DNA from 2 places in the Microcoleus sp. B3-D7 genome. Region 1 is predicted to be linked to the other one. Evidence: riboswitches for the same ligand, from Rfam matches in the RefSeq annotation. Region 1 holds a riboswitch; the other holds the start of a gene.
The links. A riboswitch is a leader RNA that binds a small molecule or an ion and turns the genes downstream of it on or off. The one in region 1 is predicted to bind cobalamin.

Region 1 (7,901 bases):
ACTAGCTCTCAACCCTGGTAGTCATCAGTCATTGCCAATCTAACATCTCAAATCTCCAATCTCAAATTGTATGAGTTGCAGGGGTTAAGGAGACCAACTTTTGCTGAAGTTGCGAGCTATCAATTCGATTTTTTTCTCAACTTAGTATTGACAAAATTACCAAAATGTGAGACATATTTCACATCTGACACAGAAGTGAAGGGGAGAATATTTAATGGCAATTTCAGGAATTACAGAAAAGCTTTTGGCGGCTAAAAAAGCTAAGGGAATTAGTTTTGCAGATTTGGAAAAAGTTTTAGGGCGCGACGAAGTTTGGATTGCCGCGCTTATTTACCGTCAAGCTACCGCATCACAAGATGAAGCCGAGAAAATTGTCTCGGCTTTAGGATTAGATAGCGAGACGGCTGCGGTTCTCTGTGAACCTCCGTTAAAAGGTTCTTTGGAACCCTCGGTTCCGGTTGACCCCCTGATTTATCGTTTCTATGAAATTATGCAAGTTTACGGGATGCCACTCAAAGCAGTGATTCACGAAAAATTTGGTGACGGGATTATGAGCGCGATCGACTTTAGTTTGGATGTCGAGAAAGAAGCAGACCCAAAAGGCGATCGAGTGAAAATAATTATGTCGGGAAAATTTTTGGAATACAAAAAATGGTAAGCCCGCGCCACTTTATTTTCAAGTGAAAATGAAAAATTCAAATTTGCTCGAATGACTCGTGACTAATGACTAAAGCCTCAAAAGTGTTAACTTAGAAATAGAGATCGCGAAGCTTGACTGGCTTGGGTGTCCGATCGGGAAACCCTTCTAGGGCAAAGCTAAGGTCGCTCCCGCGGCAACTTCCCCAGTCGAAACAAGCAACCGCAACCGTAAATTAAGAGGCAAATATGTCAAAATATGACTCCCATCTCAGATGCTCCTTTTGCGGCAAGTCGCAAGAGTACGTCCGCAAGTTAATAGCTGGGCCCGGCGTCTACATTTGCGATGAATGCGTGGAACTGTGCAATGAAATTTTAGAGGAGGAGTTCTTTGACTCCAGTAAAACAATTGGTCAACAGATTCCCCAATCAGAGGTGCGAGAGTCTCAGGGACAAGGAACGCGGCGCCCGGGTCGATCGAATAAATCGAAAATCGTTTTAGCTCAAATTCCGAAACCAACAGAGATTAAGCAGCATTTAGACAACCACGTCATCGGCCAACATTCAGCAAAAAAAGTCCTTTCTGTAGCAGTTTATAACCACTACAAGCGCTTGAGCGTTGACCAAGCTAAAGATAGCGACAAGTCTTCCCCTGACAGCGATGTAGAATTGCAAAAATCCAACATCCTGCTAGTGGGCCCCACAGGTTGTGGCAAAACCTTGTTAGCCCAAAGTTTGGCGCAAATGCTCGAAGTGCCGTTTGCGGTAGCGGATGCGACGACGCTGACAGAAGCTGGATATGTCGGCGACGATGTAGAAAATATATTGCTGCGGCTGTTGCAAATGTCCGATTTTGATGTCGAATCGGCGCAGCGGGGCATTATTTATATTGATGAAATTGACAAGATTGCTCGCAAAAGCGAAAATACTTCGATCACGAGGGATGTATCGGGAGAAGGAGTTCAGCAAGCGCTGCTAAAAATGTTGGAAGGAACCGTGGTTAACGTGCCTCCGCAAGGCGGTCGCAAACATCCTTACCAAGATTTTATTCAAGTTGACACTAGCAAAATTCTATTTATTTGTGGCGGTGCTTTTGTCGGTTTGGAAAAAATAGTTGAACAGCGTTTGGGTAAAAAATCCTTGGGCTTTATTCAGCCAACAGAAAGCGACAGCAACTCGACTTTGCCGGCGAAAGACAAGCGGGCGGCTGATATTTTGCAGCAGGTACAGCCGGACGATTTAGTCAAGTTTGGTTTGATTCCTGAGTTTGTCGGGCGGATTCCGGTGGTGACGGTGATTTCGCCACTGGATGAAGCAGCTTTGATGCAGATATTGACTGAGCCCCGGAATGCGCTGGTGAAGCAGTATCAAAAGCTATTGAAGATGGACAGCGTGGAGTTGGAATTCCAGCCGGAAGCGCTGCGGGCGATCGCCCAGGAAGCCTATCGTCGCAAAACTGGCGCGAGAGCTCTCCGAAGCATTTTAGAGGAGTTAATGCTCGATGTGATGTACGAGTTGCCTTCTCGCAAGGATGTGGCTAACTGTATGATTACTCCTGAAATGGTCGAGAAGCGATCGACTGCCGAATTGCTGTGGCACCCCGCATGGCGCAAACAGCACGAAACAGCTTAATTGGTCATCTGTAGGGTGCTTGTGGCGCACCCTACAAGCTTGGCAAATTTACTTTATGACAGACAGCTTAAAAAAATGTCAACAGAGATACATAAAACAAGTGAAACATACAGCGTTTCATTATTTAGTCTGGTGGTACGGACTGTAATTTACAGCGGATTTTTTGCTGGCATACTAGCATCTTTTTACAATTTCAAACTCAACACTATTGTGATGTCAAGCAGTGCGCGATGGCCACAAGTGAAACAAGATATTACTTCGATCAATGAAGCGCAGCAAGCTTACTATGCAAAAAATAACAAATTTAGTGATTCCCTGGAAGGGTTGGGTGTCAAAATGAGAGCCACAAATAACTATAAGTACAAAATTCTGTCATCATCAATAATGAACCCAGTATCAATAATGAACCCAGTTCAAGTCTTGGAGAATAAGCGCGAACCAGCACAAGTTGAAAGCGGAAGTGTCGTGATTGCTATACCTATAGGTGAAGAATGGGAAGGCACAAGGCACGGCGCAGTATACACAGGAGCAGTATTTGCTTTCAAAAAATATCTTAGCAATCAACTAACAACAATTTCGGTCATCTGCGAAAGCGAGCCGTCAATTGAGGGGTATGCAAGCTATCCGATTCAGCCAACTTTTGACGGCAGAGAAACTCACTGCCCGCCCTATACAACTATTTTAAGGTAATACCTTTAAACTATTTTGAGCCATTCTTTGATTGTCTAAATAAAATTCAAACTTCCAATTTCCAGGTTGCTCATAATTTTTAAAGTTGTACCCGCACCAAGTTTTTAGTCTATCTGCAGTTGTCATTAAACGAGATTGACCCTGAGCCACCAATTTTCCTTGAGGGTTAAATAACTTACAAATACCTTGATATTCTCCCTTTGACAAGTTAGTGACACTGACCGCAAAATAGACTTTCTGTTGTTTTTTTAAAGACACAAAATCTATAATATTGGGGGATATTATCTCGCTAGTTAACATCACTTGAGTCACAGGTTTTAAATTCGGTTTTCTGGCTTCGGATTGAGATTTAACTACTTGTTGAGGTTTAGGAGATTTCAGGATAAACGGGATAAAAATAGCAGCACTTGCTGTCAACACTCCGATTGATATGAGTGGAAGTTTTGATGTTTTAGGCTGGCGAACTACCTTCAGGGGAATTAAATCATTGAGGGCTGCATCTGCGGAAGCATAGCGGTGTTTCAAATTCGGTTGCACCATTTTTTGCAGCCAGTCAAGAAATTCTGGAGTTAGCTGCGGTAAGCGATATTTAAAATTAATCCGCCCCGTGTCGTCCATCAAGCTGCCAATTTCGGTAGAATTGATGCCGATTAGCAAGCAAATTAGCGTGGCGCCGAGACTGTATAAATCGGATGCGACTGTTAGCTGGCGGTTGAACATTTGTTCTGGCGGCATAAAGCCCAAGGTGCCTTTGACAACGCTGCTGGCAGCGACTTCTCCCCCGCCGATTCTAGCAAATCCGAAATCGACAAGGCTGACATTGAGGCGATCGTCCACCAAGATATTTTCCGGCTTTAAATCTCGGTGGATAACTGGCGGCACCCGATTTTGCAGGTATTTGAGTATTTCTAACACAGAGATAGCAATTTGCTTGGTTTTTTGCGGTGTTTGCTGCGGCGAAGTTGCCAGGGAATTAGCATTTTTGTATTCCTGTACCATGCAGAAACCCGATGCAGTTTGGAAAGAATCTAAATAACGGGGAATGTTGGGGTTATCGAGTGCCCGCAAAATCTGAATTTCTTTTTCATAAGCTTGATATTCCGCCCAATTAGCGCCAGTCTGGGCAAATTGAAATTGTTTGACAACAACGGAACGTTTGGTATTAATTTCGGTAGCGAGATAAGTAACTCTACCGCCCGCGCGGTTGTGTCCGAGTTCGCGAGTTACTTGATAGCCGTAGTTGGAAAAGTCAGGAAAATTATTCATAGCTTGGCAATCACAACTTCAGTTCCAAAAAGGTTTGTAGTAAGGACTTCAGTCCTCAAAAAATCAGTAAAACAAGCGAGCCATTATTTAAGGTTTAATTAAACTAGCTTGTAATTTGCGATAATTAGCAATAATTCTATTCGGTTTAAAAACAATCATCTCAAGTAATGGAATAGCCGTGACAGCTAAAGAGGCGATTGTCGCTCCTCCTACAGCTACTATTTCCATTGGTTCAACCCATTCTCGTTGAGCGACAACGTTTAAAAACAGTCGAAATGCTACTCCCAAGCTATTACAAAATCCGGCAGCGAGAAAAGCTATTGTTTTACGACGTATGTTAATAATGCTTCTGAGGCTAGTCTGCTCGTCAATCGGATTATGAAAAATCGTATAAACTATCATGCAACACAAATTGGTTAGCAAAATAAAAAATGCTGCCCAGGAACCTTCACCCTCGATCATTGCCGCGAGAATAAGCAATGCACATAATAAAAATTGCACGATAATAGCCAGAGTCATAGCCAAAGCCCTATTCATCATACTTCCAAGTGCAGCTCCACATAAACTAAAGAATATCGGCGCAATTACCATCCATATCAAGGCAGCAATTGATAGAATTATATTGTTCGATTTGGGAAAATTACCAAGAACTTCAATAAAACCAGACTTAACAAAAAAAGATAAAATTAATCCTATTAGCGATCCCAATAATCCTCCTACCCAAGTTTTTTTATTACCCTGTGATTCTGCTAAGAGTGTGATTTCAGCAACGGCAAATCCATAGACTAAGCTCATAATAATACCGAAAGCAATGTCATAGGCGTCGCCCATATTAAAGAGAAAGGCGAATAAGACAAAGCAGCACATAAAAATCAGGTTGCCCTTAGACAATAAAGTAGTTAGTTCTGGTATAGGGAGGGTAGCTGTTGTGACTTGGATTTCTAGTTTATAACTGTCGGGTTCGGAATTAGTATGCAAGATTATATAGCGATCATAAGCTTGACTTGCCAGCAATTGTGTGGTATCAACTAGGATTTTGCAAGCAACATTATTGCTCTCAAATTTCTGCGGCTCAAACGATATCCAAGGGTGGTCGTAAGGTGTGTGTGGCGGGTCGTTCGGATGCGCGGCAACTTCCCATCTGCCCGCAAGCATTGTATCTGGAATTGGGTTGCTAATTTCGATTACTTCTGTTATTGTTTCTCCCAATTCTGTAGCGGTTAACTCCAGGCGCTCGCGATTACTTCTGACTTTCGGCAAGCGGCTAACATCGAGAGATTCCAGAACGGCTAAAGCATTAGCGGCTGACTTGTATCGGTCTTGCAATCTCGGTGCTACCATCCTTTCCAGCCAGTTCATCCAACCCTGCTGCAACGGCGGTACTAAATGCCGAAAATGAATGCTATAATTATCACCGATCAAGTTGCCGACATCCCCAGATTTCGTACCAGTTAACAAACAAATTAGCGTCGCACCCAAGCCGTAAAGGTCGGATGCTTGTGTTAATTCCCGGTTAAACATTTGCTCTGGTGGCATGAATCCCATTGTGCCTTTGACTACGCTGCTGGCGGCGATGTTTCCGCCTCCCAAGCGCGCAAAACCGAAGTCTACTAGGTAAACATTTAACTCGTCATCGATTAACAAGTTTTCCGGTTTGATGTCGCGGTGGATTACGGGCGGTTTTTGGGATTGCAGGTAAGCTAGAATTTCTAAAGTTGCGATCGCAATTTGCTTGATATCCGGCGGCGAAAAAGTCCGGGCGACAGCAGATTCGGCATTTTTGTATTCCTGCACCATGCAGAAACCGCTGTCAGTTTGAAAAGAATCGAGATAGCGTGGAATGCCAGGACGATCCAGATTTTGCAAAACTTTAATTTCTTGTTCGTAAGCTTCGTATTCTGCCCAGTTAGCACCTAACTGGGCAAATTGAAATTGCTTAATTACAACGGATTTTTTTGTGTTAATTTTTGTGGCGAGATAGGTGACGCGGCCGCCCAAACTGTTGTATCCGATTTCGCGACTTATTTGATAGCCATGTTGGAAAAAGTCAGGAAAAGCGTTCATAGGTAATTACTATGCTTTGTAGTAAGGACTTTAGTCCTGAAGCCGTTATCTTATAAGGACTTTAGTCCTTACTAAGAACGAAACGATCGCTCCTACAAACATAACTTTTTTGAAAAAAGGCGGCAAGTGTGATAGGATTTGATTTCGCGATCGGTTCTAGCGGGGAGCAGCCGTTAGAGGAAACGGGGAAAGTTCGGTGCAAGTCCGGCGCTGTCCCGCAACTGTAATGAAACGCTTGTTGTTTCTAAAGTCAGAATGCCCGCCGATATCTAACTCACTTTTGAACGCATCTGCGAGGTACGGATGATGGATGGAATTAATGCGGCTGTACGCACAAAGCACAATCTGTTTGTTTGCACTGCTTGCGCTAGTGTTTGGAAAAACGGCAAGCGCGAAGGCAAAAGCGGCGGCCAACAATTTATGGAAAATTTGTCGCAACTCGCTAAAGATTGGGAGTTTTCTGATAAGTTTGAGATTCAAGAAGTTGAGTGCATGAGTGCTTGCAGTCACTCTTGTGCGGTGTCTTTTGCTGCTGTAGGAAAGTACACTTATCTGTTTGGCGATTTACCAGCAAATGAGGCGGAAAGCATCGAGGCGGTACTCGAATGCGCGGGTCAATACTATGCTAAACCGGACGGTTTGTTGCCTTGGTCTGAGCGTCCTCAAGCTCTGAAAAAAGGCGTTTTAGCAAAGATTCCACCGCTGGCAAATTAGAGCCTTTCTCGTTACCATGCTCTGTCCATTGGTGACAACTTAACTTCAAACCGACCGTTTCTCTTGTTTTTATCGAAATCTAGATTCCCCCTAACCCCCCTTAATAAGGGGGGGACAAGAAATATTCTCAAAGTCCCCCTTCTTAAGGGGGATTTAGGGGGATCTAGATTTCGCCTAAAAGCGACTTTTATTGTAGGTTTCCGTCTTAAGTTGTTACCTACGTTCTCGGCCTGGGATCGCATAGCCAGAGGCTCGGCCTCGTGTTAAAAGCGCTCCTTTATTCCAGCGAGGCAACAGCCTCTAGATCGGTATTCCCAGGCAGAGCCTCGGAACAAGATATCCCACCACCAAATAAGCACAAAATTATCAATGCACAAAATCCCTGTTACTGTCATCACTGGTTTTCTCGGTAGCGGCAAAACTACTTTAATTCGCCACTTATTGCAAAATAATCACGGTCGCCGCATTGCTGTTCTGGTTAACGAATTTGGCGAAATCGGAATTGACGGAGAACTCCTGCGCGATTGTCAAGTTTGCGACGAAGAAGAAAATGTCAGCAGCAATATTGTAGAACTAACAAATGGTTGTCTTTGCTGCACTGTTCAAGAGGAATTCTTGCCGACTATGCAGGAACTGTTGAAGCGCAGAGAACAAATTGATTGTATTGTAATAGAGACTTCTGGCCTCGCACTTCCTAAACCTTTGATTCAAGCTTTTCGCTGGCCGGAAATTCGCACCGGTGCTACTGTGGACGGTGTTGTTGCTGTTGTCGATTGCGAAGCTATTGCTAGCGGTACTTTTGTCGGTGATATCGATGCTTTGATGGCACAGCGACAGGCTGATGATAGTTTGGATCACGAAACTCCGATCGAGGAATTGTTTGAAGACCAGTTAGCCTG
Region 2 (7,901 bases), on a different contig from region 1:
TAGTCCACAAAAATCAAATCAGCGATATAAAACCCTTGCAATCCTTGACTAATCTGACTCATCTCGGTCTCAGCGATAATCTAATCAGTGAGATCAAACCATTGCAATCTTTAACCAAGTTGACTAATCTCGGCCTCTACAACAATAGGATCGGCGATATCCAACCATTGCAATCTTTGACTAACCTCACTCAACTCGGGCTTGAAAACAATCAAATCAGCGACATCCAACCATTGCAATCCTTAACTAACCTGACTATGCTCGGTCTCATAAACAATGAAATTAGCGATATCAAACCCTTACAATCCTTGACTAACCTAACTACTCTAAACCTCCACGTCAATGAAATTACTGACATCAAACCATTGCAATCCTTGACTAACCTGACTGTTCTCGGACTCGGCGACAATAAAATAGGCGATATCAAACCTTTAGAATATTTGACTAAACTTGAATGGCTCGAACTCCAAAACAATCAAATTAGCGACATCAAACCGCTAGAATTTTTGACCAACCTGACTAATCTCATCCTCCGAAATAATCAAATCAGCGACATCAAACACTTACAATCCTTGACTCAACTTGAGTGGCTCGAACTTAATGACAATAAAATCAGCGATATCAAACCCTTACAATCCTTGACTAACCTGATGTTATTTCACATCGGTGGAAATCCGATCTCTCCCAAGATTTGCCCGATCAAGCCAGAGTCTACCTGCGATTGGGCACATTGGAATTATTTATAGCTCCAAAAATTAGAGGTACAAGCCGATCGCACTTATAGTTGCACACAAACACATGAATTCACCAAAGTCGATCGCACTTACTTGTTCTACGATCCTAGCATTATCGGGAAAGGCACTGTGTGCGATCGCACCAGAAACGGGATCGGGAAACAGGCACTTTCCCTGAAACTCTTGTGGGGTGGGCATCCTGCCCGCCCCAAAGATACAAATATGATTTTTATGAACTTAATTAATGAATTTAATGAATTGACTTTCACTTGGGCTTGTTTGATTATGTTAATAACATTAGCGGGAAATTGATTAAATATAAAATCATGAAAGAAACATCAGACAAGCTGGAAATGCGAGAGACGGCGGCATTTTGGATGAATCTATTCGTTGGGGGTAGTTTTTTGGCATTTGGTTTGCCTTTTGGTTGGTATTCCGGCAGTGTTTTCCTTTATTTATTTGCTGTAATTGGTTTGATGTTGGTAATATTCTCACAGATTGAGAGCGTTACATTTGATAAAAATCTCGGTCATCTGACTTTCAAGTGGGAACAACCACTCATTTTCAAAATCAAAGTGGTCAAACACCTGATTCAAGATATTTCAGGTGTGGAAATACAGAAGATTGAGGATAGTGAGAGTATTAAGTATCGTGTATGTCTGGTGCTGGAGTCAGGCAAGCGGTCTGTGCCTTTAACTTCATACTTCAGCACTGGTTTGAGAGACAAGCATAAAAAAGCAGAAGTCATTGCGACATTTCTGAATATCAAAAATTACGGTCTTGAAGGCTTTCCCAGACAACAAAATTCTAGCGAAGAACTTCAATGGGAGACTATAGAGGAGGAGATTGTCCACTGGGAAACAGCAATTAGAAGTGACTCCAATGATGCTGATGCTCACATCAAATTGGCATCGGCTTTGCTTAACCAAGACCAAACAAAAAACAAACAACAAGCAATAAGCCACCTAAAACAGGCAGAGGCTATTTTCAAAACTAAAGGCTATGACGAGGAAGCAATGCAGGTTTTCCAACTTTGGGGCGCGCTCTATTGGGGACTTCGTGGAAAGTGAGGTTTAGATGGAATTTTCTCTTCCCAGGCTCTGATGGGAATACTTACCCCGAGGTTCGACCTCCAAACACTATCAAAATAAGGAGAAAAACTATGTCCCAAGATCACAAAAAAAGTCCACCGCCCATCTTTTTTATTGTTGCTCTCGGCTTAATTGCGTTTGGCGCGTACAAGTTCCTTCCCGGTTTATTCAAGGGAAAAAGCTCAGATACATCGGGAGCAATCGCCAATCGCATCAGTTTAGGAAATCAGCTATTGGTGACATCCCAAACAACAGCCCAAAAAAAAGCCGGCGTTGAAGCTTTTGTCAATAGAGATTACCAAGCAGCCGTCAAAAAATTTCAGGATTCGCTGCAACAAAATCGCAACGATCCCGAAACCATTATTTATTTGAATAATGCCATTATTTATTTGAATAATGCCACAACCAGCAATGGTTCTTACTTAAAACTCGCTGTCAGCGTCCCCATTGGTAGCAACCCCAATGTCGCGCAAGAAATCCTTCGAGGTGTAGCCCAAGCTCAGGATGAAGTCAATACTAGCGGTGGCATCAACGGCGCAAAACTGCAAGTAGAAATTGTCAACGATGACAATAGTCCAGAAGTGGTCAGAGATGTTGCAAAGACATTGACAAAAGATCCGAGTATACTAGCCGTAATTGGACACAATGCTAGCAACGCATCTCTCGAAGCTGCTCCGCTCTATCAGCAAGAAAAACTGGTAATGGTGACACCGACTAGCTTTGCCAATAATCTCTCAGGATTTGGCAGTTACATCTTTCGGACTGTTCCCAATATTAGCGTCATGGCTGCTCCCCTAGCAGAATATGCAGTCAAAACAGAACGCAAAACTAATATTGCCGTTTGTTATGACTCCCAAGCACCGGATAACATATCATTTAAAGATGAATTTGTGGCATCTCTTACTGCTGCTGGAGGCAAATTAGTTCCTACTGTTTGCGACTTTTCAGTACCCTCTTTTAATCCCGAAAGTGCGATCGCCGATGCTGTCAGCAAAGGTGCACAAGGATTGATGGTAGCACCCCACGTCGATCGCATTGACCGTGCGATTTCTCTGGCTCGCATCAATCGAGGCAAATTGCCACTCTACGGCAGCACTACGCTCTACACCTTTCAAACTTTAAAAGACGGACAAAAAGACGTTGACGGGCTTGTTTTGCCCGTTCCCTGGCATCCTGACACTAATCCCGGTAGCCGTTTCCCAGAAAATGCCCGCCAGCGTTGGGGAGGCATTGTGAATTGGCGAACAGCAACGAGTTTTGACGCGACTCAAGCTGTGATCGCTGGCTTGCGGCAAAGCAATACGCGGGAAGGATTGCAACAAGCACTCAGAAATGCGAATTTTTCGACAGCAGGATCGAGCGAGGATGTGAAGTTTTTGCCGACGGGCGATCGCGCGGGGAAGCCGATTTTAGTACAAGTTAAGCAAGGAGGAAGCACTGGCTATAACTTTGTCCCGCTGCGGTAATTTTGTTAAGTGCGATTGGGCTCACATCTTGCACATTCTCAATCAGCCTTTCAGGGGCGGGCAGAATGCCCACCCCACAATAAAATTCCCTCTTTGTGGAACAGGCATCTTGCCTGTTTCTTAGCATGATTAAAATCTATTTTTCTGTTAAATTAGCCAAATTTTTAAGATAAAATGAAATGAGTAGATTAAAGGAGAGCGTTGTGTATGATCGCGCCCGTTGAAACCAAAACCTACACCGCTGAGGAATATCTAGAATTAGAAATCAATTCTCAGGAGCGGCATGAATTTATCAATGGGGAGATTGTTCTGATGGCTGGCGGCACACCGGATCACAATGAAATTACCACTAATTTAGTTGTTGCGCTGAAACTGGCGTTAAAAGGGAAACCATATCGGACTTTCAGTTCGGATCAGCGGCTGTGGATTCCCCAGCTTAATAATTATACTTACCCGGATGTGATGGTGGTTGCGAAACCGATCGAGCTGCAATCTGGACGGACGGATACAATTACTAATCCTGTGTTCATTGCTGAGGTGCTATCTAAAGGTACTAAAGCTTATGACCGCGATGAAAAGTTTGCTGCCTATCGGAGTATTCCTAGCTTTCAGGAATATTTATTAATCGACCAATATCGACTACGGGTGGAGCAATATTCTAAAACAGATGCGAATAAGTGGATTTTTTCGGAATATAGCTGTATGGGCGATCGGCTGAGTTTAACATCTGTTGCTGTGGAAATTTTGCTGGCCGATTTGTATGAAAATATTGAGTTTGGTGAATAGGCGGACGCTTTTTTGTCAAATATCGCAAATAGTGGTAATATCCCCGTATATTGATCGGCTCTGATGGAGAACAGCCATCAGACGCAAGGGGGAAAGTTCGGTGCGAATCCGGCGCTGTCCCGCAACTGTAATGAGATCGTTGGAGCTCTGAGTCAGGATGCCCGCCGATTTGTTTACCTGTTGTTTTTCATCTGCGAGGTATGGATGATGGTGAGTTTATTATTTTTTTTATTATTGGATTGGGTTTTTTTAACCGCAGATATCAGCAGATAAACACAGATGAACGCTGATGTAATTTGATCTGGGTTCTGAAGCGTATTTTATTTTAATGGAAATGAAAACAAATGCGAATCGAAGATAGTGTTTGGCAGGGTAGTTTTGGCTACTGGCAAAACTTGTTTATTCATCAGAATATTTTGTCGATCGGACATACTGCTTGGAATGGCTTTTTGCATCGAGGACGAGGCTTGGTTGCTTGCAAAATCAATACTCCCATTAACGGCTCGGTGAATTGGAGCGTAGATACTATCAAGTACGATCTGCAATTTATTTCCGACTTGGAGGCAACCGTTTATTTGCAACAACTAGAAATAGAGGAAAACACTGTTTCAAATTTGCTCCAAATCATTGCTGGCTACGAACCCAAGGAAGTCATTATATTTTTGTCGATCGCCAACGGTCAGATTGATATCAATTTGTTGCAAAAATTGGCAATTTCTCCTGTTGAGTGCTATGAACAAGTATGCAGGCGCTGGGAAGAATTTCAACTCTGCCCGAAATCCTAAAACTTACTAAATTTTCCGAATGTCGCAGCCAAAATCCATCGAAATTTCCAAAGTAACTCGCTACCAAAATGCAGCGCTTAATTACTATTTGGGCCTGACAGATTCGCCCTACCTTCACTACGGCTATTGGGAAACCCTACCTGTGCCCGCTGACGAACTAACGATCGCACGATTGCGCCTGGCTCAGCAAGCTTATACTGTAAAACTGTTGGATGCGATCCCCAAAGGCACTCATACGATACTGGATGTGGGCTGCGGGATTGGCGGAAATGCGGCTTATTTGCTCGATCGAGGTTTTGCAGTGGAAGGGCTCGCACCCGATCCGTTTCAACAGCAGCGCTTTCTTAAGTGTACTGGCGATCGGGCAATCTTCCACCTCACGAGGTTTGAAGACTTCAAAGCAACCCATTTCTACGATCTTATTCTCTTTAGCGAAAGTAGCCAGTATATGTCGGCTGTTGATATTGCTAACGGTGCCGCCAAAATCCTCAATCAGGGTGGCTACGTGCTGCTGGCCGATATGCTGCGATCTGATGCTAATTATAAAGAGGGAATGTTCTCTAATTGTCATGTTGTTACGGAACTTCATGCAGCATTAAAGCAGGCTGGATTCACTTTAGTAAAAAGTGAGGATATTTCCGCCCATATTTTGCCGACTATCGATTTGTATGTCGATACTTTCCGCAGGTATGGACTGAATACGATGATCTATGTTGCAGATTTAATTGCGATAACAGTTCCGCCCGTCCACAAATTCCTGCGCTGGATATTTCGCCGCTGGTTCAAAAAGCTGGTGGTTGAAGGATTGGAAGCGGGCAAACTTTTTGAGCAACATCTTTGTTATGAAATGCAACTTTGGCAGTTGTCAAAATAAGATCGAGGCTGACACAAATATAGCAATCCTAAATCATTTGTGAATTTCTTACTCCCTCCCCTTGATAAGGGGAGGGTTGGGGTGGGGTAAAAAGTTTACGACTCCTGCAACGATTGCTATACAATGGAAATCGGTAATCGGTAATTGGTAATCATTCATCGGGAATCGGTAATTGGAGGCATAGCCTCCGGGTATTTCTTCCCAGGCAGAGCCTGGGAACAAGGCTATAAAAAATAAAAAATAACGAATATGTCTGAATGGATTCTCGAATTCGCTGGCACTTCCTACTCCTATCCCTGCGGTTCGCGAGTGGCAATTCAGGGTTTAAATCTCAAAGTCCCCGCCGGGAAACGGTGCGGGCTAATCGGTCAAAATGGCTGTGGCAAAACTACCTTTTTTCTGTTAGCAAATGGCTTATATCAACCGCAACAGGGAATTATTAGCTGGCAAGGTGAACCCTTTCGCTACGATCGCAAATCTTTGATGCAACTGCGCCAACAAATCGGACTCGTCTTTCAAAATCCCGAACATCAATTAGTAGCTTCGACGGTAGAAGAAGATATTTCCTATGGATTGTACAATTTAGGCTTAAGAGAATCCGAAATTGCTCAACAGGTGCAGCAGGCGATCGAGCAATTCGATCTAAGCGAACTCGCCCGCGAACCAATTCACAATCTCAGTTTGGGCCAGAAAAAGCGGGTTTCCATCGCCGATATCATGGTTCTCAAGCCCAAACTGCTGCTGTTAGATGAACCTACCGCCTATCTCGACCCGCGTCACACCCGACAACTGATCGGTTTACTTCAACAAATTCACAGCGCTGGAACCACCATTCTTTTAGCAAGTCATGACCTCGATTTCATCTACCGCTGGGCTGATTGGGTGTTTGTAATGGATCGGGGAAAACTGATTTTAGAAGGAACACCGGAAACCGTTTTTGCTCAGCGGGATGTGTTGGAACAATTGCAGCTTGGCGTACCGCTGGCGATCGAGCTTATGGAGCAAATCAGGGCGATGTTTCCAACAGACGATCGCTCAAAAATCCCCGCTTTCGAGCAATGGCAACAACAAATTTTACAAGCACGTCGGCTGCTTTAACGAGACTTAGACAATTGATAATTGGCGTTGCTGATTGACGGGATGAATCACCTGTGATCGGAAGTTACAAAACTCACCCGACTTCGTTTATAGCAATTGCGAAATCTTGAATTCATACCTGTATCCAGCAACGCCCCCCGTGGGAGGAAGTTCAGATTACACATTACCAATTATCAAAAATTGATTTAGGAAAAAGGCGATCGCCCCGCTGCCGATGGGCACAGTCAGATTGTCAATTCCCAACTTGGAAACCGACTCCAAAGTAGCAGCAGCCAAAGCTACAACAGCAGACACAGCCCAAGTTTGCCAAATATTGCCTTGAACCGCCAGCAAAATCAAACTGCTAACAGCAAAACTCACCAAATACATAGTTGCAGAACCTTCCCAACTCTTCTGGATTCCCCAAACTCGATAAATATGTTTGCCGTATTTCTGGCCGATGACAGCAGCCAATCCGTCGCCCCAAGCCATGACTAAAATGCCCAAAGCAGCGTACTCCTGATGCTGTAGCGGCCAAAACCAAGCTACGAGAACGCTGATACTAACAGCATAGAAAAAAGTCCCCCAACTCTTCCGGTTGATACTGTTAAGACTGGGCAAAATCGGAACTTGGTAAGAAATTAGGGCGATCGCACCTGCTAAAATTCCCGCCGAAATCCCCACCCAACCGGGTATTTCCAGCCACCACGCCAGCAAAATCACATTTCCAGTACCGATGTGAACAACCTTCCGCGATACTTCAGGATCGACAGAAGTAAAGCGATTTAACCCTTCAGCTACCAGTAAAATCAAACCCAACCAGACTCCCACGAGGGAAATTTGCAACCACACAGTCGGAATTTCAGAAAATATAGACACGATATTTAGGAAAAACTTATTTACATCAGGCACTCTTTACTACTTTAGTGGAAAGCCGATCGCTCTGTTCGGTGTTGGGAGGATTTTCAACTGCCGCTACGGTATAATCTACTCCTCTCCTGTGGTCGGCTTTTGAGACAAAGTGAGTTAGTCTAATAAAATTAGTCGTTTGAAGTTTTGAGAGGCTCAGAGAATCTGACTGCTATGCA

Region 2: it holds a riboswitch for cobalamin, as region 1 does, so the genes downstream of both, QUB25_RS04825 (hypothetical protein) here and QUB25_RS15110 (DUF1636 domain-containing protein) in region 1, are expected to answer to the same signal.

The regions. Positions count from the first base shown of each region.
Region 1 is NZ_JAUBUE010000019.1:71,232-79,132, forward strand. It holds gene cynS (cyanase) at 215-658, shown strand; gene clpX (ATP-dependent protease ATP-binding subunit ClpX) at 886-2,268, shown strand; gene QUB25_RS15095 (type IV pilin-like G/H family protein) at 2,344-2,958, shown strand; gene QUB25_RS15100 (serine/threonine-protein kinase) at 2,950-4,224, opposite strand; gene QUB25_RS15105 (serine/threonine-protein kinase) at 4,312-6,288, opposite strand; cobalamin riboswitch at 6,423-6,569, shown strand; gene QUB25_RS15110 (DUF1636 domain-containing protein) at 6,592-7,002, shown strand; gene cobW (cobalamin biosynthesis protein CobW) at 7,372-7,901, shown strand, end outside.
Region 2 is NZ_JAUBUE010000004.1:58,013-65,913, forward strand. It holds gene QUB25_RS04800 (leucine-rich repeat domain-containing protein) at 1-746, shown strand, start outside; gene QUB25_RS04805 (hypothetical protein) at 756-932, opposite strand; gene QUB25_RS04810 (hypothetical protein) at 1,061-1,804, shown strand; gene QUB25_RS04815 (ABC transporter substrate-binding protein) at 1,897-3,291, shown strand; gene QUB25_RS04820 (Uma2 family endonuclease) at 3,499-4,077, shown strand; cobalamin riboswitch at 4,116-4,260, shown strand; gene QUB25_RS04825 (hypothetical protein) at 4,422-4,862, shown strand; gene QUB25_RS04830 (methyltransferase domain-containing protein) at 4,882-5,736, shown strand; gene QUB25_RS04835 (ABC transporter ATP-binding protein) at 5,986-6,834, shown strand; gene QUB25_RS04840 (diacylglycerol/polyprenol kinase family protein) at 6,991-7,692, opposite strand; gene QUB25_RS04845 (antibiotic biosynthesis monooxygenase) at 7,897-7,901, shown strand, end outside.